Linked DNA regions of Cystobacter fuscus DSM 2262. The protein of the gene in region 1 binds, or shares a complex with, the protein of each later gene. Links are inferred from orthologs where the notes say so. Each region holds a gene or a part of one and is shown in the gene's direction. Other genes may lie near its edges. The genes, in order: D187_RS28995 and accD.

The links.
Region 2: the proteins of D187_RS28995 (region 1) and accD are in contact, whole or in part, in a solved structure (PDB 8UXZ), measured with the Escherichia coli proteins. The link is inferred for Cystobacter fuscus DSM 2262 from one-to-one orthologs.

Annotation. Positions count from the first base shown.
Region 1 is NZ_ANAH02000018.1:145,484-157,000, forward strand. Bases 4,977-7,761 are described here. They hold D187_RS28995 (acetyl-CoA carboxylase carboxyltransferase subunit alpha), read left to right. Parts: upstream 4,977-5,777; coding sequence 5,778-6,746; downstream 6,747-7,761. Other genes in these bases: D187_RS28990 (tetratricopeptide repeat protein), read right to left, coding at 5,002-5,682; cmk ((d)CMP kinase), read left to right, coding at 6,781-7,470; D187_RS29005 (GAF domain-containing protein), read right to left, coding at 7,480-7,761. In the rest of the region: D187_RS28970 (histidine kinase dimerization/phospho-acceptor domain-containing protein), read left to right, coding at 1-561; enhancer binding protein Nla6, read left to right, coding at 643-2,076; D187_RS28980 (ArsA family ATPase), read left to right, coding at 2,414-4,429; D187_RS28985 (hypothetical protein), read right to left, coding at 4,471-4,929; more of D187_RS29005, read right to left, coding at 7,762-7,977; D187_RS29010 (serine/threonine protein kinase), read right to left, coding at 8,102-9,835; D187_RS29015 (ABC-F family ATP-binding cassette domain-containing protein), read left to right, coding at 9,981-11,517. UniProt on the Escherichia coli protein: Component of the acetyl coenzyme A carboxylase (ACC) complex. First, biotin carboxylase catalyzes the carboxylation of biotin on its carrier protein (BCCP) and then the CO(2) group is transferred by the carboxyltransferase to acetyl-CoA to form malonyl-CoA.
Region 2 is NZ_ANAH02000005.1:258,021-269,710, reverse strand. What follows is about bases 8,733-11,690. They hold accD (acetyl-CoA carboxylase, carboxyltransferase subunit beta), read left to right. Parts: upstream 8,733-9,767; coding sequence 9,768-10,613; downstream 10,614-11,690. Other genes in these bases: D187_RS08645 (bifunctional folylpolyglutamate synthase/dihydrofolate synthase), read left to right, coding at 10,635-11,690; D187_RS08655 (MBL fold metallo-hydrolase), read left to right, coding at 8,960-9,715; D187_RS08660 (Crp/Fnr family transcriptional regulator), read left to right, coding at 8,733-8,958. In the rest of the region: D187_RS08700 (aldehyde dehydrogenase family protein), read right to left, coding at 1-1,053; D187_RS08695 (aminotransferase family protein), read right to left, coding at 1,050-2,396; D187_RS08690 (N-acetylmuramic acid 6-phosphate etherase), read right to left, coding at 2,716-3,663; rpmB (50S ribosomal protein L28), read right to left, coding at 3,684-3,875; D187_RS08680 (NAD(P)-binding protein), read right to left, coding at 3,975-5,498; D187_RS08675 (arginyltransferase), read right to left, coding at 5,553-6,314; purN (phosphoribosylglycinamide formyltransferase), read right to left, coding at 6,411-7,073; purM (phosphoribosylformylglycinamidine cyclo-ligase), read right to left, coding at 7,070-8,107; more of D187_RS08660, read left to right, coding at 8,308-8,732.

The DNA of each region.
Region 1 (11,517 bases):
GATGTGCGCAATCCCTTGAATGCGATGTCCATCCACCTGGAGGTGTTGACCGAGAAGCTCAAGGTCGACGGCCAGGTGCCGCCCTCGCAAGAGAAGAACCTCAAGTCCATGCGTGAACAGATTCAGCGCGTGGATGGCATTCTGCGGCGTTTCGCGGAGTTCATCGTCAGCCGCCCCGGAGGTGCCGGGGAGGCGGATCTGTCGGAGACGGTGACACGTGCCATGGAGGTCCTGGCGCATGAGAGCCGCAAGCGGCGGCTCCAGGTGCGCCCCACGCTCGCGCCCGGCGTCCGGGCGCGGCTGGCGGACATCGGGGAGCTGGGCTTCCTCGTGGTGCAGGCGCTGACGCGGGCCTATGGCCGCTCGGAGACGGGGCACGAGGTCACGGTGGTGGTGCGCCGTGAGGACGCGAAGGCGGTGTTCGAGGTGGTGGACGCGAACGCCGCCGGGGTGGCGGGGAGCAGTGAGGCCTCGGCCGCCCTGGAACTGCGGTGTGCGCAGCTCGGTGTGGAGCTGCATCTGCTGGCCGGCACCTGCCGGTTGAGCTTCCCGCTCGCCTGATCCCAGGCGGGGCGGGGTGGTCTGGATTTTTTTCTCTCATCTTTCTCTTCATCCGAGCCGTTTTTGATGTCTGGAGGTCCCGTGGGCAGCGCGCGAATTCTGGCCGTGGACGACGAGCGCGATTCATGTGAGGCGCTGGCGGAGATGTTGACCGCCTGGGGTCACAAGGTGGAGACCGCCTTCGACGCACACGAGGCCCTGCGCAAGGCGGGCGAGTTCCGTCCGGACGTGGTGTTGTCGGACCTGGCGATGCCGGAGACGGACGGCCTGGGGCTGTTGCGCACGCTGCGCGACGAGCTGCCGGACTGCCCGGTGGTGCTGCTCACCGGCCACGGCACCATCGATGCCGCGGTGGCCGCCATCCGCGAGGGCGCCTACGACTTCATCGTCAAGCCGGTGGACACCGCGCGCCTCAAGGTCTGCATCGACCGCGCCCTGGAGAAGAAGGAGACGATGCGCGAGGTGCAGGGCCTGCGCCGGCGCCTCAAGCAGCTGGGCGCCACGGACTTCATCGGCCAGTCGGCGGTGATGCGCAAGGTGTTCGATCTCATCGAGAAGGTGGCCCCCTCCAAGGCGAGCGTGGCCATCTCCGGTGAGTCCGGCACGGGCAAGGAGGTGGTGGCGCGCTCCATCCACAACCTGTCGCAGCGGCGCGACAAGCCCTTCGTCGCCATCAACTGCGCCTCCATCCCCGCCACCCTCATCGAGTCGGAGATCTTCGGCCACGAGAAGGGCGCCTTCACCGGCGCGGATCAGCGCCGCCCCGGTGTGTTCGAGCTCGCCCACGGCGGCACACTCTTCCTGGACGAGTTGGGCGAGATCCCCATCGAGCTGCAGGCCAAGCTCCTGCGCGTGCTGGAAGAGGGACGGCTGCGGCGGCTCGGCGGCAAGGTGGAGCTCGAGGTGGACGTGCGCGTCTTGTGCGCCACCAACCGCGATCTCAAGAAGGAGATCGAGGCCAAGCGCTTCCGCGAGGATCTCTACTTCCGCCTCAACGTCTTCCAGATCCACCTGCCACCCCTGCGCGAGCGCCGCGACGACGTGCCCATCCTCGTGCAGCACTTCGTGGAGAAGTTCCGCGGAGACTCGGCCAAGCGCGTGACGGGCGTGCACCCGGACGCCATGGAGACGCTCAAGAACCACGAGTGGCCGGGCAACATCCGCGAGCTGCGCAACGCCGTGGAGCGCGCCGTCATCCTCTGCGATGGCGAACTCATCATGCGCGAGCACCTGCCGCCCGACATGGCGGGCAAGAGCCCCGAGCGCCACACCTTCCGGCTGCCCTACGGGCTGTCGCTCGACGCGGTGGAGCGCGAGTACATCCTCGGCAGCCTCCAGCGCAACAGCAACAACAAGGCGCGCACGGCGGAGATCCTCGGGGTGAGCGAGAAGACGCTCTACAACAAGCTCAACCGCTACGCGGCCGAGGCCCGTCAGGGCAAGGGCGGCGAGGGCAATACCCTGTCGTCGGGCCATGGCGGCTCGCTCATCAACAACGGCCCCGAGTTCCGCTGAGCGGACTTCGTGGACCCCGCACACCCTGCCTACCCCACAGGTGGGGTCGCGGGCGGTGGGCGCGCGTGAATCGGGCGGCCAGGTAGGCGGGCGCCCGGCTTCACGGTTGTCTTCGTTCGAGCGATGACGCACCGCGTTGGGTCGGGGGGGGACTGCCCGGTCTCTGCTTGACTCACAGGGTCGCGGCGGGCGATCCTTCAGGTCACACCACACCTCATGCGGCAGCCGGTAAGACTGTTCCCCACCCGAACAGAAGTCCGGCGAGTCCCGTTCGTGACCGTCCCCGAGAGGACGGAGGCGGGTTCGGCCGAGGGGTGTCAAGGAAGGCCATGTGTTCATGAGCGACGCACGAGTTCTTCACTTCTTCGGCGGCAAGGGTGGGGTGGGAAAGACCACACTCGCGGCGGCGTACGCCCTGCGGCTGGCGGATGAAGCGCCCAAGGAGCGGGTGCTGCTCGTCTCGTTGGATCCGGTGCGTTCGCTGTCGGATCTGCTGCGCAAGCCCCTGACGGGCAAGCCGACGAAGCTGGAGGCCGAGGAGACGGCGGAGCCCGTGAAGGAGGCCCCCAAGGCCAAGGGCAAGGGCGCCAAGGCGAAGCCGGACGGCGGCGTGTGGGCGATGGAGCTGGAGCCGGGCGCGCTGGGCAAGTCCTTCCTGAGCAAGTACGCGTCGGCGTTGCAGAAGGCGGCCGGCAAGGGCACCCACCTGTCGGAGGACGAGCTGGGCAAGCTGTACACCCAGGCCACGCCGGGGCTCGAGGAGCTGCTGGGGCTCTTGTACGTGGCGGAGCTGGCGGAGAGTGGTGAGTTCGATCGCGTGGTGGTGGACACCGCGCCCACCAGCCACACGCTGCGCCTGTTCGACATGCCGGTGGGTCTGCGCAAGTTCCTGGGCGTCGTGAGGGTGGGCTCGGAGAAGGGCTCGGGCGGCAAGGGCAAGAAGGCCGCCGCCGTGGCCGAGGAGCCCGGGTTCCTCGAGGAGCAGCTCGCCCGCGCGGAGAAGCTGCTCGCGCTGCTGAAGGATCCGGCGCGCACGGCCTTCCACCTGGTGGCGCTGGCGGAGCCGGTGCCCGAGGCCCAGACGCGCATGTACTTCGCGCAGCTGCGCGAGCGCGGCATCCCCGTGGTCGAGGTGGTGGTCAACCAGGTGGAGGACAAGGACGGCTGTGCCGCTTGTCTGGGCCGCCGCGGTCTCCAGGCGCCGCACGTGCGCAAGTATCAGGCGCTGGACAAGAACGTGCCGGTGCACCTGGTGGGCCGGCGCGAGGTGGCGCCCCGGGGCCTGGAGTTGCTCAAGCCCTTCGCCCAGGAGTGGGCGAGCGGCAAGGAGACCAAGACGCTGGAGTTCGCCGCCGCCGAGGGGCCTCCCGCCCTGGTGCGCGCGCCCTCCATGCCTCCCATCGCCGCGCCGCCGCTGCCGCCCACGCGGCTCATCTTCTTCGTGGGGCAGGGCGGGGTGGGCAAGAGCTCCTGCGCCGCCGCCGCCGCCGTCACGCTGACGGAGAAGGAGGGGCCGGTGCTCCTCATCTCCACGGATCCCGCGCACTCGCTGTCCGACGTGCTGCAGAGCCGGCTGACGGACGTGGAGACGCAGGTCAAGGGCACCAAGGGCCTGTACGCGCGCGAGCTGGACATGGCTGGCTGGTTCAACGCCGTGCGCAAGCGCTGGAAGGAAAAGGCGGAGAAGGCCTACGAGGGCGCGCCCAAGACGGGCAACGACGTGCCGGTGGATCTGCTGCTCTTCCGCAACCTGCTCGACGCGGCCCCCGCGGGCATCGACGAGCTGGCCGCCCTGTCGTGTCTGACGGATGCCCTGGTGCAGGAGCGCTTCAAGCGCATCGTCGTGGACGGCGCCCCCATGGTGTCCACCCTGCGCGTGGTGGAGCTGGTGGACACGGCCCGGAGCTGGTTCGGCGCCCTGCAGAGCGTGCTGTCCAAGCACAAGTCCAAGGGCCTGGGTGAGCTGGCCGAGGACATGGCCGGCTTCCTCAAGCACATCAAGCGTTTCGAGGAGGCCCTGGCCTCGCCCACCGAGTCGCGCTTCGTCGTCGTCACGCGTGGTGAGGAGCTGGCCGCCGAGCGCTCCGAGCGCCTGGTGCAGTACCTCAAGGATCGCAAGCTCCAGGTGGAGCGCGTGCTGGTCAACCGCGTGGGGCCCAAGGCGGACTGCCCCAAGTGCGAGAACCGGCGCAAGAACGAGCTCAACGCGGCCAAGAACATCGAGAAGACGATTGGCCTGCCGGTGACGGTGGCGCCCGCCCTGGGCCGTCACCCCGCCGGTCTGCGCGAGCTCAAGGCGTTCCGCACCGCCTGGTACGCCCTGAGCGCCACCGCGAAGACGAAGGCGGCCTGATCGGCCGCCGTGCCCCTCTCCCTCGCCGGCAGGGGGGTGCTTCAGCGCAGGTGCAGCCCACCCATGTTGCGCAGCACGCGCGGCAGCTGGTAGCGCAAGCCCTCCAACAACGGGTGCGTGGGCCGCGAGCGGAGCGCCTGGGGCAGGGCCTGGCCCTGTTCGAGCTGGAGCGCGATCGCCGGGCCCGCCAGCATCAGGCAGAGCGCCGGGACGATGCACAGCCCCACCGGCACCACCGTCGCGCCCACCAGGTGCAGTGCGCGCCGCGTCGCCGAGGGCCGCCCCGGCAGCGCCGTCAGCGTGCTCAGGCACCCGGCGAACAGGGCACCTCCGAGCAGCCCCAGCAGCGCCGCCAGCAGCCAGCTCGCCCCGCCCAGCACCGTGCCCAGCACGGGCTCGACGACGCCGGGCGCCGACGCCGCCAGCAGGAAGGCGAAGAAGAAGGGCGTCAACGCCACCAACGCCACCAAACCCCACTGCCGTCCCTCGAGTCTCACCATCCCCACCACCTCCCCAGGGAAAGGGTGGGCCGGGGCTCCCGTGCCGCCAAGTCCGTCAGGCGGCGATCCGTTCTATGCATCGCACTCCGGCGGCAGATCGGAGAACGTCCCCAGCGCGCCGAGCTGGAGCGCTCCCTTCTCGCTCAGCGTGCCCTCGACGGAGGGCTCGTTCGGGAAGGTCACCCGGAGGGTGCGCCCCCGGAGCGTGTAGGTGCCGGTCCGCTTCCGGGTGGTGACGCGCTGGGCCTTCTCGTCGAAGCCCGTCCGCTCCAGCACCACCCTCCGGGCGTCCGGGAAGGTGAGCTTCTCGCGGGCCATCCCCGCGTCGAGTTTGAACCACGTCACCCGGCGCAGCAGCTTCGGCAGATGGGCCTCGTTCTGGGGGGACAGGCCCAGCAGGCGCTGCCAGCCCAGGGTGTCGCGGATGGGATCCAGGTCCGCGTCGGCCTTGGCGCGCGTGAGCCGGCGCGGATCCAACTCGACCGAGCGCGTCAGGCGCTCGACGATCGTCTCCCGGTAGGCCGAGTGGTCACAAATCTTCCCCTTCTTGCGCAGCACCCCCAGGGTGGCCGCCACGTTGTAGTGGGCCAGGGCCATCTGCGGATCCGCCCGGGCCGCGGCCTCGAACTTTTCCAGGGCCTCGGGATATTGGCCCGCCTGATAGAGGCGGAAACCCTGGGTGTTGAGGGTGCGCGCCGAGGGGGCGGGCGCGGCGGACAGCAGGAGGGCGAGCAGCAGCGGGAGGGCGTCCATGTCGTCTCGACGAGGCGGGAAGGTGGGGATTCAGCGTACCGCGTAACAGGTTGCGCGTTGTCAGGCTGGGTGGCGGGTGATAGGGCTCCCGCGCCATGGCGAACGGCATCAACTATCCACTCGATTTCGAGCGCCCGCTCATCGAGCTGGAGAAGAAGATCGGCGAGCTGAAGACGCTCTCGGAGAGCGGCTCGGTGGATTTCTCCTCGGAAATCTCCAAGCTGGAGAAGAAGGCGAAGAAGCTCCAGACGGAGATCTTCAGCGACCTGTCGCGCTGGCAGGTCGTCCAACTGTCGCGTCACAGCTCGCGTCCCTACTTCCTGGACTACGTCCAGTACCTGTTCACGGACTTCCTGGAGCTGGCCGGGGACAGGCACTTCGGAGAGGACTCGTCCATCGTGGGCGGCTTCGCGCGCTTCGACGGGCAGGTGGTGATGATCATCGGCCACCAGAAGGGGCGCAACACGAAGGAGAACATGGCGCGCAACTTCGGCATGCCGCGCCCGGAGGGCTACCGCAAGGCGCGCCGGCTGATGGAGATGGCCGAGCGCTTCGACAAGCCCATCCTCACCTTCGTGGACACGCCGGGCGCCTACCCGGGCATCGGCGCCGAGGAGCGCGGCCAGGCCGAGGCGATCGCCGTCAACCTGGAGGTGATGAGCCGGCTCAAGGTGCCCATCGTCTCCACGGTGGTGGGCGAGGGCGGCTCGGGTGGCGCGCTCGCCATCGGCGTGGGCAACCGCGTGCTGATGCTGGAGAACAGCATCTACTCGGTCATCTCCCCCGAGGCGTGCTCCTCCATCCTCTACCGCGACTCCTCCAAGGCGGAGAAGGCGGCGGACGCGCTCAAGCTCACCGCGCGCGATCTCATGGGGATGAACATCATCGACGAGATCATCTCCGAGCCCGCGGGCGGCGCGCACCGCGACCACGCCAAGGCGGCGCAGAACGTGGGGCAGGCGCTGCGCAAGCACCTCGATGAGCTGTCGGGCCTGTCTCCGGACGACCTCGTGAGGGATCGCTACGAGCGCTTCCGCAAGCTCGGCGTGTTCTCCGGACGTTAGCCGCACCGTCCCGTCTCCAGGAGAGAGCCCCTCAATGACTTCCAGACCCTTCATCGTGGCCATCGACGGACCGGCGGGCGCGGGCAAGTCCACCGTGTCCAAGGTGCTCGCTCGCCGCCTGGGCTTCGCGCTGGTGGACACGGGCGCCATCTACCGGTGCGTGGCGCTCAAGGCGCGGCGCGAGGGGATCGCGTTCGACGACGACGCCGGCCTGGGCACGCTGCTGGCGAGCGTGCGCGTGTCCTTCGAGGTGGTGGGCGAGGACAACCACGTGTTCCTGGACGGCGAGGACGTGTCGCAGGAGATCCGCACGCCGGAGAACTCCATGGCGGCCTCGCAGGTGTCGAGCCGGCCCGTGGTGCGCGAGGGGCTGCTGTCGCTGCAGCGGCGTCTGGCGCTCCAGGCGCCCAAGGGCGCCATCCTCGAGGGACGGGACATCGGCACGGTGGTGTTCCCGGACGCGGACGCCAAGTTCTTCCTGGAGGCGGATCCCGACATCCGCGCCCGCCGTCGCTTCGAGGAGCTGTTCCAGAAGGGCGTGGAGCGCGCGCTGCCGGACGTCCTGGCCGATCAGGTCAAGCGCGACCAGGATGATGCCTCCCGCGCCGTGGCACCGCTCAAGCCGGCGGACGATGCCCGGCGGGTGGACTCCTCGCTGCTGCCGCTGTCCGAGGTGGTGCGCACGCTGGAGCAGGAGATCCTCGCGCGCATGGCCCGGCGCTGAGCGCCCCGCCTACTTGCGCCGGGGCCGGGAGAACCAGCCCATGAGCGCCTCGAGGGCGCGGCGGTCCGCGTCGTCGAAGGTGGCCTTGTGCTCGGAGTCGATGTCGAGCACGGCGATGAGCTCCCGCTGGGGATTGTAGACGGGCACGACGATTTCCGAGGCCGAGCGGCCATCGCAGGTGATGTGGCCCGGGAAGGAGTGCACGTCCTCGACGATGACGGTGCGGCCCTCGGCGGCGGAGGTGCCGCACACGCCCTTGCCGAAGCGGATCTCCAGGCAGCCGAGCGTGCCCTGATAGGGGCCGACGCGCAGCAGCTTGCCCGGCTCCACCACCCGGTAGAAGCCCGTCCACAGGTGACCGAAGGCGTGGTGCAGCAGACAGCTCATCGTGGCCATGGCCGCCACGTCGTCGTCGATGCCCTCCAGGACGGCCTCGACGTGTTGGTGCAACTCGGCATAGGCCTCGGCCTTGGGCCGGCCACGCAGATCCAGGGTGACTTCCGCCATGGTGTGGACTCCTCGATACGGTCGCCGGAGGGCGTCCCTCCAGGCGGGGCGTAGGTTTATCCTGAAGCCCTTTTCGCCGCGACTCCGAACACCGTGACAACTGGGAGGCTGCCTTGGAGTGGCCCTACTCGAAGATGGGGACGGAGTCGTCCCGGGTCTCCTTGCCGGACCTGGCGGCCCGGGTCGGGCGGGCGGGCTCCACCGCGGCGGCCTTCACCGGCGTCATCGTCACGCTCACGTCCTGCGAGTCCGACACCACTCCGGTGAAGTCCAGCTTGAGCTTGCGCTCCTCGTACTGGGCCATGCGGAAGGTGAGCTCGCGCACCTGGCCGCGCGGGAGCTGACGATCCAGTGGCGTCGTGCCGATCTGCACGTCCCCGTCGAACACGCTGGCGCCCACGGGAGTGGAGCGGATGTGCACCAGGAGCATGCCGTTGTCGGCGGGACGGGGCGCGGCGGCGCGTGGCGCGGCGGGCTGCGACTTCACCGCCACGGGGTCCGCCGCGGCCGGGGCGGGCTTGGGCCGCAGCGCGACGACCGCTCCGGCCGTGGCGAAGAGCACCAGCGACGCGACCGCGATGGAGATCTTCTTCACCGACCACTTGAAGGGCACTTCCTCGGGAGCGGGGGGCGGGGCGGCCCGGGGCGCGTTCGTCCTCGGGCGCATGCCCGGCGAGGTGGCGCCCACGCGGGAGACGCCTCCCCCGACGATGCTGGGCTGGCGGGACCCCGGCGCCGCGTTCCTCACGGCGGACGGCTGGCCCGCGCGGGAGCCGGAGGCGGGCGTTCCACTCCGGGCGCCCGAGCCTGGCTTGGGACGCACGGCGCTCGCGGAGGAGCGGCTGCGCGACCCACTGCGCTGACCGGCCTTGCTCCTGCTGCCACCACCCGCCGCCTCGGGCGAGGAGTTGGTGGGCAGCGCGTCGAGCTGCTGCGCGGACAGGGGCGCCACCGCTTCCATCATGGCCTCGATGAACTCCTCGGCGCTCTGGTAGCGGTCCTCCTTCTCGGGGGCGAGCGCGATCTGGAAGAACTCCTCCAGGGCCGGGGGCACGGGCGCGCCCTGGCGCTTGGAGGCCACCGTGGGCACCGGCTGCGTCAGGGCGGCGGTGAGCGCCTTGCGCACCGAGTTGGCCCCATAGGGTGAGGTGCCCGTGAGGCAGTAGTAGAGGACGCCGCCCATCGAGTAGAGGTCGGAGCGGTGATCCACGTGATCTCCACCGGCCTGCTCGGGCGGCATGTACTGGGGCGTGCCAAGCACCTGGCCGGTGGTGGTGAGCTGCTGCTCCTCCTCGATCTCCAGCGCCTTCACGAGGCCGAAGTCCAGCACCTTGACGAAGTCCCGCCCGTCGAGCTGCTGCACCATGATGTTGTGCGGCTTGATGTCGCGGTGGACGGCGGCCTGCTCGTGCGCGTGGGCGAGGCCCCGGCACGCCTGCTCGATGATGTCCACCGCGCGGCGCAGGCTCATGGGGCCATCGCGCTTGACGAGCTCGCGCAGGCTCTCGCCCTCGAGCAGCTCCATGACGTAGTAGCAGGTGCCGTCCTGGGCGCGGCCGAAGTCGTAGATGGTGATGACGTTGGGGTGGCGCAGCCGGCTGGCGACCTCCGCCTCGCGCCGGAAGCGCTCGAAGAACTGGGGCGCGGCGGCGAGCGAGGGGTTGAGCGTCTTGACGGCGACCGGCCGCTGCACGGACGTCTGCGTGGCACGGAAGACCATGCCCATGCCGCCCTGGCCGAGCACGTCCTCGATTTGGTAGCGGCCATCGAGCACCTGCCCGATGAGCGCCATCTGGGAGCCGCCGCAGAGATGATCGGGACCGTCGGTGCTGCCGCAGTGCTGACAGGGGGAAGCCATGGGGTCGCGAGTATAGGGGAAGCTCGGAGGCCGGGGGCAGGGGGAGTGGCGGGGATCGCGCATGGATTCCGGGCCGCCCAGGAGGCGAGCAGGCAGATCAGTCGTTCCCGTCCGAGCGGCGGGCTGTTACATCCCCGGATTCGCCATGAGCCTCGTCATCGCCCAGGACATCTGCCTCTCCTACGGGAAGAAGGTTCTCTTCGATTCTGAGAGTTTCACGCTCGGCCCCAAGGACCGTGTGGGCCTGGTGGGCGCCAACGGCACCGGCAAGAGTTCGTTGATGAAGATCCTCGCCGGCGTGCAGCACCCGGACTCGGGGACGCTCACCTACCGGCGCAAGTCCCGGATTGGCTACCTGCCCCAGGAACTCGCCGGGCTGCCCGAGGGCTCTGTGGTGGACGCGGTGATGAGCACCGTGCCCGGCCGGGACTCGCTGGAGGCGCGACTGCGCGACACGGAGGCGGCGCTCGCCGCGGCCGGCTCCGAGGAGGAGCAACTCGAGCTCTCCCAATCGCTCGCGGACCTGCACGCGGAGCTGGATCACTTCGAGGAGCACTACGGTCGGCATCACGCCGAGCGCATCCTCAAGGGCCTGGGCTTCCGGGAGGCGGACCTCGCCAAGCCCACGGGAGCGCTCAGTGGCGGGTGGCGGATGCGCGCGGCGCTCGCGGGGCTCTTGCTCCAGGATCCGGACTTGCTGCTCATGGACGAGCCCACCAACCACCTGGACGTGCCCACCCAGGCGTGGTTCGACGGCTTCCTCAAGCGCTCGAACAAGGCGGTGGTGCTCATCTCCCACGACAAGGACTTCCTCAACCGGCAGGTGGGCCGCATCCTGTCGCTGGAACTCGAGGGGCTGCGCTCGTACGTGGGCAACTACGACACGTACAAGCGCCAGCGCGCCGAGGAGAAGGAGCAGCTCAAGGCCCAGGCCGAGAAGGTGGAGGCGCGCAAGGCGGAGCTGCAGGGCTTCATCGATCGCTTCGGCGCCAAGGCCACCAAGGCCCGTCAGGCGCAGAGCCGCGCGAAGATGCTCGAGAAGCTCGAGGACGTGCAGGTGATCGAGGAGCGGGCCACCATGCGCTTCCGCTTCCCGGAGGTGGAGCGCTCGGGGCGCGACGTGGTGACGCTCGAGGGCATCCAGAAGCGCTACGGCGAGGCGGTGGTGTACTCGGGGCTGGATGCGCGCGTGGAGCGCGGCCAGCGCATCGCGGTGGTGGGCGCCAACGGCGCGGGCAAGACGACGCTGTTGAAGATCGTCGCGGGCGAGCTCGCGCCGGACGGCGGCACGGTGAAGCTCGGGCACAACGTGGTGATGGGGTATTACGCGCAGCACCACGGCGACAAGCTCGACAAGCGCAACACCATCATCGAGGAGGTGCGCCCGCTGGCGGCGGACAAGCCGGAGAGCTTCGTGCGCGGGGTGCTCGGCTCGTTCATGTTCTCGGGCGATGACGTGGACAAGCCCGTGGGCGTGCTCAGCGGTGGAGAGCGGGCGCGCGTAGCGCTGGCCAAGCTGCTGCTGGTGCCCTCCAACCTGCTGCTCATGGACGAGCCCACCAACCACCTGGACCTGGACTCGACGGAGATGCTCATCGAGGCGCTCCAGGGCTACGGCGGCACGCTGCTCTTCGTGTCCCACAACCGCGCGTTCGTGAACGGGCTGTCCACGCACGTCTGGG
Region 2 (11,690 bases), on another replicon or contig:
GGAGGCGAGGCTCGGGTCGGCCGCGCGGGTGGCGCGCGCCTTCTCCGCCAGCCCCGCGATGAAGTCGCGCTTGAGGTCCTCGTGCACGTAGATGCGCGACAGGGCACTGCACTTCTGGCCGGAGAGCCCGAACGCCGAGCGGTAGCACCCCTCGATGGCCGCCTCCAGGTCCGCGTCACGGCAGACGATGGCCGGGTTCTTCCCACCCAGCTCCAGGAAGCAGGGGCGCACGGACTGGGCGGTGAGGCGCCGGTGGATCTCCATGCCCACCGGCTGGCTGCCGGTGAAGTTGACGCCGTCGATGCCCGGGTGGGACACGAGCGCGGCGCCGAGGGACTCACCCTCGCCGTGCACGAGCTGGAACACGCCCGGGGGCAGCCCCGCGTCATGCAGCGCCTGGTAGAGGCCCTCGGCGCACCAGGGCGTCTCCTCGCTGGGCTTGAGGATGACGGTGTTGCCCCCGAGCAGCACGCCCGCGCTCATGCCCGCCGCGAGCGCGACCGGGAAGTTGAAGGGGGAGATGACCACGAACACGCCGTAGGGCCGCAGCACGCTCCGGGTGTCTTCCTTGGGGGACAGGCGCGCGAGCGGCTTGACGAAGCCCTCGGCCTCCTCGAGCTGGCCCGCGTAGTAGCGCATCAGGTCCGCGGACTCCTCCACGTCCCCGAGCGACTCCAGCCGCGTCTTGCCCACCTCGAGCGTCATGATGGCCGCCAGCTCCATGCGGCGCTCGGAGATGAGGTCCGCGGCGCGCTTGAGGATGCGCGCGCGCTCCTGCCAGGGCGTGGCGCCCCACTTCTTCTGCGCCTCGCGCGACACGCGCACCACCCGGTCCACCTCGGACAGGGGCGTGCGGTGGAAGCGGCCGAGCAGCTCCTGGTTGGCCGGGTTGCGGCTGTCCAGCAGGTCTCCTCCCCGCCAGGGCTCGCCGGAGATGAAGGAGGGGTGCTCGGCGCCCAGCTTTCCGCGCACGGCTGAGAGGGCCTTGTCGAACTCGGCATGCAGTTGCGACAGGTCGGCATCGAGGACGGAATAGGTGATGCGAAAGCTCATAGCCTCTCCATGTAGCGGTTGATTCCCCGGGCGAGCAGTTCCACCAGCTCGTCCACTTCCGACTCAGTGATGACGAGCGGCGGGCCAATCATCACCAGATCTCCGTTGGTTCCATCGGCATGGCCGGTGTTGGGCCAGAGGATGAGGCCCTGGGCGAACAGCTCGGAGAGCAGCCCCTCCACCACCTTGCGTCCGCGGGGGAAGGGCCGCTTGCTGGCCTTGTCCTCCACGAACTCCACGCCCGCCATCAGGCCCACGCCCTGGATGGAGCCCACGTGGGGCAGGGGCAGCAGCACCTCGCGCAGGCGGCGTTGCAGGTACTCGCCCACGCGCGCGGCGTGCGCCACCAGGCCATGCCGCTCGTAGTAGTCCAGCACCGCGAGCCCCGCGGCCGTCATGACGGGGGCCTGCAGGTAGGTCTGCGCGTGCATGAAGCCGCCCGAGCCCTGACGCATCTCCTCGAGGTGGCTCTGGCGCACGAGCAGCGCGCTCAGCGGCACGTAGCCGCCGCTGATGCCCTTGCCCAGCACGAGCACGTCCGGCTGGAACTGGAACTGGGTGCTCGCGAAGAACTGACCCGTGCGGCCACAGCCGCACATGACCTCGTCGGCGATGGTGAGGATGCCGTGGCGGCGGCAGATCTCCGACACGCGCTCGAAATAGCCCGGCGGCGGCACGGACGCGCCCGCCGAGGAGCCGATGACGGGCTCGGCGATGAAGGCGGCGATGGTGGAGGCGCCCTCGCGCTCGATGGTCTCCTCCAGCAGCCGCGCGTAGTGCTCGGCCCCGTCGCGCGCGTAGTCCGCGAGGCCCGAGCGGTAGGGGTAGGGCGCGGGCGTGGTGACGACCTCGGAGAGCAGGGGCCCGAAGAACTTCTTGTAGTGGGGCCGCCCCGACATGGACAGGGCGTAGAGGGTGTTGCCGTGGTAGCCCGGCATGCGGGTGATGACCTTGGATCGCTGGGGCTCACCGCGCTCGACCCAGAGCTGGCGCGCGAACTTGACCGCGGCCTCCGTCACCTCGGAGCCGGAGCTGAGGAAGGCCGCCCGGTCGAGGCCCTCGGGCGCGAGCGCGCACAGCTTCGAGGCCAGCGCTTCCGTCACGTCCGCGGTGAAGTGCGTGCCGTTGACGTAGGCCACCCGGAGCAGCTGCTCGTGGATGCGGTCGGCCACCTCGCGGTTGCCGTGGCCCACGCTGACCACCAGCGCCCCGCCCGAGCCGTCCAGGTAGCGCTTGCCCTGTTTGTCGAACAGGTAGACGCCCTGGCCATGGGAGATGACGGGAAAATCTCGCGCGAGGTTGCGCAAGAGCACGTTGCCATCGGGATAACGAACGGTGTTCACGGCGGCGGGAACCTCGAGGACGTGAGCGCGCACCCGTGACGGAACGACGGCTGGTGCGTGTCAGGTGAAGACAATGAATGTCACGCGGACATCCGTTCCGGAGTGCCCTCTCGTGCAAGGGTTTGGAAGCTCGAACCCATTCACACGAAACGCACAGGCACCAAACCCCCGTCGTTCTTACTGTCGGCCTCTTTGGCTTGTCAAGCACGCGAAGCGTCTGCCCATGACGCACGGCGCCCTCGGCGCGGAGAGTCGGCGCGGAGAGTCAACACGCGGATGCTCCTGGCGCCGTGCGTGATGTGTATTTCCGGGCGATGCGCTAGGCGCGCCGGGCGCGTGGCTTGCGAGCGGGCGCCTTCGTCGGCCCTCGAGCGCTCAAGTCGCGCAGGCCGGAGTGTTTCAGGCGGCGCCTGGCTTGCTCCGCGGACACTCCCGCGAAGTGCATCGCCAGCGCGACCTTCACCTCGTGGCCGGCCCGCTCGAGCAGTCGCTGGGCCGCGGGCAGCGTGAGGTCCGTCAGCTCCGCCACCATCCGCGCCGCCCGGGCACGCAGCTTCGTGTTGCCCGGGCGCATGTCCACCATGCGCCCGCGGTACACCTTGCCCAGCGTCACGAAGGCCGTGGTGGTGAGGGCGTTGAGGATCAGCTTCGTCGCCGTGCCCGCCTTGAGCCGCGTACTGCCCGCGACGAGCTCCGGTCCCGTCTGGGCCAGCAACACCTCGTCCGCCTCCATTCCAGGACCTGGCGGGCCACAACACACCAGCACCGTGTGCGCGCCGCGCCGTCGTGCCTCCTGGAGCGCGCCGCGAACGAAGGGGGTGCGCGCGCTCGCGGAGATGCCACACACCACGTCGCTCGGGCCCACGCGCAGGCGGCGCATGGTGCGGGCGCCCGCCTCGGCATCGTCCTCGGCGCCCTCCACCGCGCGCGTCATCGCCCGGGGGCCTCCGGCGATCACCGCCTGGACCTGGCTGGGGGACGTCCCGAAGGTGGGGGGACACTCACTCGCGTCGAGCACGCCCAGTCGCCCGCTGGTTCCCGCTCCCACGTAGACCAGACGGCCTCCTGCGTGGAGGGCGTCGGCCACGGAACGTGCCACGCGCGCCATGCCGCGCAACGCGGGGCGGACCGCTCGGACAGCGGCCACGTCTTCTCGATGCAAACGGCGGATGACCTCTTCCGGAGGGACGAGGTCCAGATCCTCCGCCAGGGGATGAACCTGCTCGCTGGGCGGGAGCGCGTGGCTTGTGGAACGCGCCTTGCCCACCCGCGAGTCCTCGGCCCTTCTCAGGCCGCCTTGGTGACCTTGCCGGCCTTGATGCAGCGGGTGCAGGCGAGCACGCGCTCCGGGGTGCCGTTCACGGAGGCCCGGATCTTCTGCAGATTCGGGAGGGTCCGCTTCTTGGTCTTGTTGTTCGCGTGGCTGACGTTGTTGCCCACCAGCGGCCGCTTCCCGCAGATGTCGCATTTCCAGGCCATGACTGCCAACTCCTTGAAATCAGGGGCGAATTAACAGCCGCCCTAATGAGAGCGGCGGAACCTATCCACAAACCACCGGAAAATCCAGCGCGATCAGGATCAGCGCTTGAGGACGGGCTTCTTCTTGAGCATCTCCTGCACCAGCCGCGCGGCCCGGATGCCCGCGAGGAACTCGCCCTCCAGGCCCAGCCCAGGGAGGACCTCCCGTCCGGCGAGCAGGAGGTTCTTCGTGGGCGTTTGCTGCTTCAAACCCGTGACCCCCAGCACCGCTTCCGAGTCGAAGACGTAATGGGGGTGGGGCATGAGCCGGCTGCCGCGCACCGCGCTGGCGTCCAGGTAGGGGGCCGAGCGCAGCAGGCGCTTGTCCTTCGTGAAGGGCATCAGCGCGTCGAGGTGGGCGTCGATGCGCAGGGCGAGGTTCTGCAGGTAGCCCTCGCCCAGGTCCCGGATGCTGGCGGGGACGAAGCCCCCGGCGCACACCACCCGGAGCGCGGGGTCCTCCTTGCCCTGGTGGTCGCGCGCGGGGTGGAGCTGCACGAGCAGGTGGCTCAGCTCGCCCTCCTGCTGGGTGTCCATGAGCAGCAGCTCGCCCATGCCGCGCGGCAGCGCCGCCTCCGGCACCACCCAGTTCACCGAGAAGAGGAAGGACTTCACGGTGGACACATCGAGCTGCTCGCTCAGGGCGCGGTGCTTCTTGCGCCCCGTCAGGATGCGTCGCAGCGCGCCCGCGTCCGTGGCGGACACCAGGCACGAGGCCCGGTAGAGCGTGTCCGAGCGCAGCAGCTTGAGCGCGGAGAAGCGGTTGCCCTCGATGTGCAGCTCCTCGGCCACGTACGTGTCCGTGTTGTCGGGGCTGAGCAGGTCGCCGCCCAGCTCCGTGAAGCGATCGAAGAGCAACTGCCGCAGGCCGTCGCGTCCGCCCGGGTAGCGCCAGGGCGTCTGCAGCGCCTGGGACAGGGGCCGCGTGCGCGCCAGGGGCGAGCCGGGCTGATCCATGTGGATGGTGAAGGGCAGCAGGCCGCGCAGCAGCCGCGAGGGCTCGTCCGTGCCGCTCAGCCGGGGCTCCGCCTCGAGCCCGCCGTGCTGGCGCAGGCGCTTCTTGAGATTCCAGGACTCCAGCATGCCGTCGGGCGGCAGGGGCGGGCCTTCCTTGAAGAAGGCATCCGAGGGCTCGTGCTGCCGGATGGTGGCGGCGAGGTCCGCGAGGATGCGCTCGCTCTCGGTCCCGAATTCGCGGAGGAACTCGGCGCTCCGGCGGGCCGGGTCGGCGTGCAGGTCCACCCGGTGGCGGGGCAGCACCAGCTGCAGCTCGGGCACGTGGGGCTGCTGGCCGCGTTGCAACTGGGGGGTGAGGCTGAGCTCGGCGAAGGCCTCCTCCACCGCGGGCATCGTCTTGAGGGCCGGGGTGATGAAGGGGGCGTAGGGCAGCAGGAAGCCGTCGTGCTCGTAGCCCGGCCCCGTGCCGTCGTGCTCCACCAGGAGGACGCTGTAGCCGCGCCGGGCGAGCAGCACCGCGGCGAGTGCCCCGCCCAACTGGCTGCCCAGGACAATCACGTCATAGACGTGCCGGGAGGGAGCCGTGGAGGAGGGGAGCGGTTTGGAGCGGGAAGCGGGCGTCGGCATCTCGCCGCGCACACTACACACGTTGCCTGGAGGCTCGCAGTGCTTTCCCGCGCTTCAGGGCGGGGTGTCCCCGGGGTCCTCGGCCGGGGTCCAGCGGGGCGGCTCGTCCGGGGCGGGTCGCCCCTCGAGCAGCTCATGCGGGCGGAACGCTCCCTTGTAGCGCAGGGACGCGCACTCCTGGACCCGGTAGCCCAGGTACACATGGGGAATGCCCCGGGCCCGCGCCAGCTCCACCTGGAACACCACGTTGGCCGAGCCCAGTGAGGCCCGGGCGTAGGCGGGATCGTAGAAGAAGTACACCGCGCTCCAGGCCTGGGGCATCTCGTCGCAGATGCCCAGGCCGACGAGCCGGGGGCCACCCTCGGCCGTGTCGTCGTACCAGGCCACCTCGCGCGCGCACGGGTGGGGGAAGGCGAACTGGAGGAAGTACTCTCGGGGGCCGATCGGCGAGGCGTTCCATTCGCGCGTCTGCTCGCGCTCGGCATGCCAGGCCCGGTAGAGCGCCAGCCGCTCCTCGTCCACCCGAGGGGGGCCCACCTCCACGCGCAGGTGGGCGCACGCGGCGCGGGCCCGGCGCTGGCTGCGGTTGGGCTGGAAGGTCGCCGTGGGGATGCGCAGCGACACGCACTGGAAGCAGGCCTGGCAGGCGGGCCGGAAGTACATGGGGCCGAAGCGGCGCCAGCCGCGCACGAGCATCCGCTCGTACTCCTCGGCCGTCACGTCCTTCATGACGAACTGCTCCATCGAGGAACTCTGATCCGGCAGGTAGCTGCACTCGCCGGGCGGCTCGACGGAATGTCCCAGGATGATCGCCATGACGGCCCACGCTCGCGTTGACGGAACCCCGGGATTTAACAGGGCCCCCCCGCGCGGTCGAGTCGTCCTGGGGGCGGGGCTGCCCCCTCGCTCGGTTCAGCCCGGCTCGCCGGGATTGCGCAGGCCCGCCGCGTCCACGCTGGGGCCCACCGAGGACACGGCACGTCCGCCCTCCAGCCGCACCGCGCCCGTCACCGCGAGCTTGACCGCCAGCGGGTAGAGCCGGTGCTCCGCCGCGAGGATGCGCGCGGACAGGGCCGCCTCGTCATCCCCGGAGAGCACGGGCACTGCCGCCTGCGCGATGATAGGGCCCGTGTCCATGCCCGGGTCCACGAAGTGCACCGTGCACCCGGCCACCTTCACGCCCCTGTCCAGGGCCTGCCGCTGGGCATGCAGCCCGGGGAAGGCCGGCAGCAGCGAGGGGTGGATGTTGAGCACCCGGCCCGGAAAGCGCCCGAGGAAGTCCGCCCCGAGCAGCCGCATGAAGCCCGCAAGGCACACCCACTCGACGCCGGCGGCCTCCAGCGCATCGCCCAGTGCCTTCTCGAAGTCCGCGCGCGCGCCGAACGTCTTGTGATCCAACGCCCGCGCCGCCACGCCCGCCGTGCGCGCCCGCTCCAGGGCGAAGGCGGTGGGCACGTTGGAGACCACCAGGGCCACCTCGGCCGGGTAGTCCGCGCGGGCGCACGCGTCGAGCAGGGCCTGCAGGTTGCTGCCACTGCCCGACACCAGCACGCCCAGCTTCGCGCGGCCGCTCATGGATGGATGACCGCCGTGGCCTCGCCCTGACCGGCCTCCACGCGGCCCACCTCGCTGGCCTCCACGCCGCGCGCGTGGAGCACCGCCAGCGCCGCCGCCACGTCCTCCTTGGCCACCACCACGATGAGGCCCAGGCCCATGTTGAAGGTGTTGTACATCTCGTCCCGCGCCACGCTCCCGCGCTTCTGGATGAGATCGAAGATGGCGGGGCGCTTCCAGGCCTTCTCGTCGAGCACCGCGCGCGTGCCGTCCGGCAGGCAGCGGGGCAGGTTGCCCGGAATGCCGCTGCCGGTGATGTGCGCCATGCCCTTCACCTTCACGGCCTTCAGGAGCGCCAGCGCGTCCTTCACGTAGATGCGCGTGGGCTCCAAGAGCGCGTCGCCGAGCGGCCGGTCCAGGCCCTCGGGCACCGCGTCCAGGGCGAGCTTCGCGTCCTCCAGCAGCACCTTGCGCGCCAGCGAGTAGCCGTTGGAGTGCAGCCCCGAGGACGTCAGGCCGATGAGCGCGTCGCCGGGCGCCACGCTCTTGCCGTCGATGATCTCCGAGCGCTCCACCACGCCCACGCAGAAGCCGGCCAGGTCGTACTCGCCCCGCGCGTAGAAGCCCGGCATCTCCGCCGTCTCCCCGCCCAGCAGCGCGCAGCCCGCCTGCTCGCACCCCACGGCGATGCCCTTGACCACCTCGGCCGCGGCGTCCACCTCCAGCCGCCCGGTGGCGAAGTAGTCCAGGAAGAAGAGCGGCTCGGCGCCACAGGTGAGGATGTCGTTCACCGACATCGCCACCAGATCGATGCCCACCGTGCCGTGCCGGCCCGCCTGGAAGGCCACCTTCAGCTTGGTGCCCACTCCGTCCGTGCCCGCCACCAGCACCGGCTCGCGATACTTCCCCGGTGGCAGGGCGAAGAGGCCTCCGAAGCCTCCCACTCCCGCCACCACCTCGGGCCTCATCGTGCGCGCCGCGTGCGGCTTGATGCGCTCGACGAAGGCGTCCCCGGCCTCGATGTCTACTCCCGACTGCTTGTAGGTCGTTCCCACGCGGCGCCTTCTACCGGCTTTGCCCCGCCCGTGTCTCGGCCCATACCCACCTCCCCGTTCATTCTCCGGGGTGGTGAACCGTTTCCACCCGCGCCCGAGGGGGAGAGGGGTAGGCGTCCAGGCGACATCGAGGACGGAGGACAGCGGATCCAAGTCTGAATTTGACCCTGCCGACCGGGAGGGCTTAACTCGGCCTCGCGATGGGCGCCGAGGAAACCCTCTTTCAACGTTTTGGCAAGGAGTTCTCGAAGGGCACGGTTCTCTTCCGCGAGGGAGAGGCGGGTCGGGAGATGTTCGTCCTGCAGTCGGGACGAATCGCCATCTCCAAGCGCGTGCGCGACGAGGAGAAGGTCCTGGCGGTGCTCGGGCCCGGCGAGTTCTTCGGGGAGATGGCCATCATCTCCAACCGGCCTCGCAACGCCACGGCCACCGTGAGCGAGGACGCCAAGCTGCTGGTGATCGATCCCAAGACGTTCGAGGGGATGATCCGCGGCAACGCGGAGATCGCCGTGCGGATGATCAAGAAGCTGGCCGAGCGCCTGTCGGAGGCGGACGCGCAGATCGAGAACCTGCTGCACTCGGATCCGGTCAGCCGCGTGGTCCACCACGTGCTCCAGACGTGCCGCACGCGGGGGCGGCCCACGGAGGAGGGGATGGAGTTCGATCTGCCCCTGCGCGAGATACCCCAGCAGATCGGCGTGGGCGAGCCGGCCATCCGCAACGTGTTGGACAGGCTGGAGCGGGCGGGGTTGCTGGAGCGCGCGGGTGACAGGCTCACCGTGCAGGATACGGCGCGCCTGCACGACTTCCTCCAATACCTGGAGATGAAGTGGAAGTTCGGAGACCTCTAGCGTGAAGCTTCACGTCCTTGGCTGCCATGGTGGTGAGCTGCCCGCGTGCCGCACCACGTGCTTCCTCGTGGACGACGTGCTCGCGCTGGACGCGGGCGCTCTCACGAGCACGCTGTCGCTGGAGCAACTGTGCAAGGTCGACGACATCATCGTCGGCCACAGCCATTTCGACCACGTGAAGGACCTGCCGCTGATGGCCGATCTCATCATCGGCCGACGCGATACGCCCGTGACCATCCACGCCTCGCGCGAGTGCGCCCGGGCGCTGCGCGACAACATGTTCAACAACGCGCTGTGGCCGGACTTCACGCGCATTCCCACGCGCAAGGAGCCGGTCTTGCGCATCAAGCCCTTCCGCGCCGGCAGCACCTTCCAGGTGGGCCCCTACACGGTGCAGTCCATCCCGGTGCACCACCCGGTGGAGTCCTGCGGCTTCGTCATCACCCGGGGCCGCACGTCGCTCGCCATGAGCGGGGACACCGGCCCCACGGACAAGCTGTGGAAGGTGCTCAACCAGACGCCCACCCTCAAGGCGCTCCTCATCGAGACGAGCTTCCCCAACGCGCTGCAGCATCTCTCCGACGTCTCCGGCCACCTCACGCCCCGCACGCTCCAGAGCGAGCTGGCCAAGTTCGAGCGCGACGGGTGCTCGGTGCTGCTCTACCACCTCAAGCCCGCCTTCGTTCAGCAGGTGAAGCGGGAAGTGGCCGACATGCCCGTCGAGGTCCTGGAACTCGGGGATACCTTCGAGTTCTAGCGTGCATGGGTGTTGACGGCCCCCGGGCACTTGGGATTAACCGGGCCCTCCCATGGCCTGGTTCTCGAAGAAGCCCCGTATCGCCACCGCTCCCGAACCCATCGAAGCCCCCAGCCGCATGCAGGGTTTGTGGGCCAAGTGCGAGAACTGTGACGAGATCCTCTACCGGCAGGAGTTGGAGAAGAACCTCAACGTCTGCCCGCACTGCGATCACCACCTGCCCTGGCCCGCGCGCACCCGCCTCGCCACGCTGCTGGATCCCGACAGCTTCGAGGAGTTCGACAAGGAGCTCGAGCCGCAGGATCCGCTCGGGTTCACCGACTCGAAGAAGTACAAGGATCGGCTGAAGTCCACGCGCAAGGCGCTCGGGGAGAACGACGCCTTCATCTCCGGCGTGGGGCGCATCGACGGCAAGCAGGTGTCGGTGGGCTGCTTCGTGTTCGAGTTCATGGGCGGCTCCATGGGCTCGGTGGTGGGCGAGAAGTGCACGCGCGTCTTCGAGCGCGCGCACGAGCTCAAGTGCCCCGCCATCGTCTTCTCCGCCTCGGGCGGCGCGCGCATGCAGGAGGGCATCTTCTCCCTCATGCAGATGGCCAAGACGAGCGCGGCCATCGCCCGCTTCCGCAACGTGGGCAAGCCCTACATCTCCGTGCTGCTGCACCCCACCACGGGCGGCGTGGCGGCCTCGTTCTCGTGGCTGGGGGACGTGATGCTCGCCGAGCCCAAGGCGCTCATCGGCTTCGCCGGCCCGCGCGTCATCGAGCAGACCATCCGCCAGAAGCTCCCCGAGGGCTTCCAGCGCTCCGAGTTCCTCGTGGAGCACGGCATGCTCGACTCCATCGTCGCGCGCAAGGATCTGCGCGCCAAGCTCGGGCAGATCATCGGGCTGCTCGGCTAGTCGTCCTCCCCACGCCGCGCCATGCTCCCCCGGACGCCCGCCGAGGCCCTGGAGTTCTTCTCCCGGCTGAGCCCCTCCAGCATCAAGCTCGGCCTCGAGCGCGTGGAGGCGGCCCTGGAGGCGCTCGGCCATCCCGAGCGCCGCTTCCCCGCGCTGCACGTGGCGGGCACCAACGGCAAGGGCAGCACCTGCGCCTTCGCCTCGGCGGCCCTCCACGCCGCGGGCCACCGGGTGGGGCTCTACACCTCGCCCCACCTGGTGCGCGTCAACGAGCGCATCCGCGTGGATGGGGTGGAGATCTCCGACGAGTGCCTCGGCCAGCGCATCCTCGAGGTGCTGGAGCGTCACCCCGAGGCGGCCACCTCGCTCACGTACTTCGAGTTCGGCACCGTGGTGGCCTTCTGGCACTTCGCGCGCGAGGCCGTGGACGTGGCCGTGGTGGAGGTGGGGCTCGGAGGCCGTCTGGACGCCACGCGCGCCTGCGTGCCGCTCGTCACCGCCATCACCCCGGTGTCCTTCGATCACATGGAGTACCTGGGCAACACCCTGGGGGCCATCGCCGCGGAGAAGGCGGGCATCCTCAAGCCGGGCGTGCCGGTGGTGCTCAGCCGCCAGGAGCCCGAGGCGCTCGAGGTTCTCGAGCGGCTGGCCCGGGAGAGTCAGGCGCCCGTGCTCCTGGAGGGCCGTGACTTCCACCTGGGGCCGCGTCCCGGAGGCGGCCTCGCCTACGAGGGGAGCGGACTGTCGCTGGAGGGCCTGTTCCCGAGCCTGCGGGGCGAGCATCAGTGGCAGAACGCCGCGGTGGCCCTGGCCGCGCTGGAACAACTCTCCGCGCGGGGCGTGCGCGTCCCACCGGAGGCCCTGCGGACCGGACTCGCGGGAGCCCGCTGGCCTGGACGCCTGGAGGAACTCGGTGGCTCGCCCCCCGTGCTGCTGGATGGGGCGCACAACCCCGCGGGGGTGGGCGTGCTGCTCGAGGGCCTGCGCTCGCTCTATCCCGGGCGCCGGGTGCACTGTGTCTTCGGCGTGGTGGCCGACAAGGACCGGGGCCCCATGTTGCGCGCGCTCCTTCCCGCC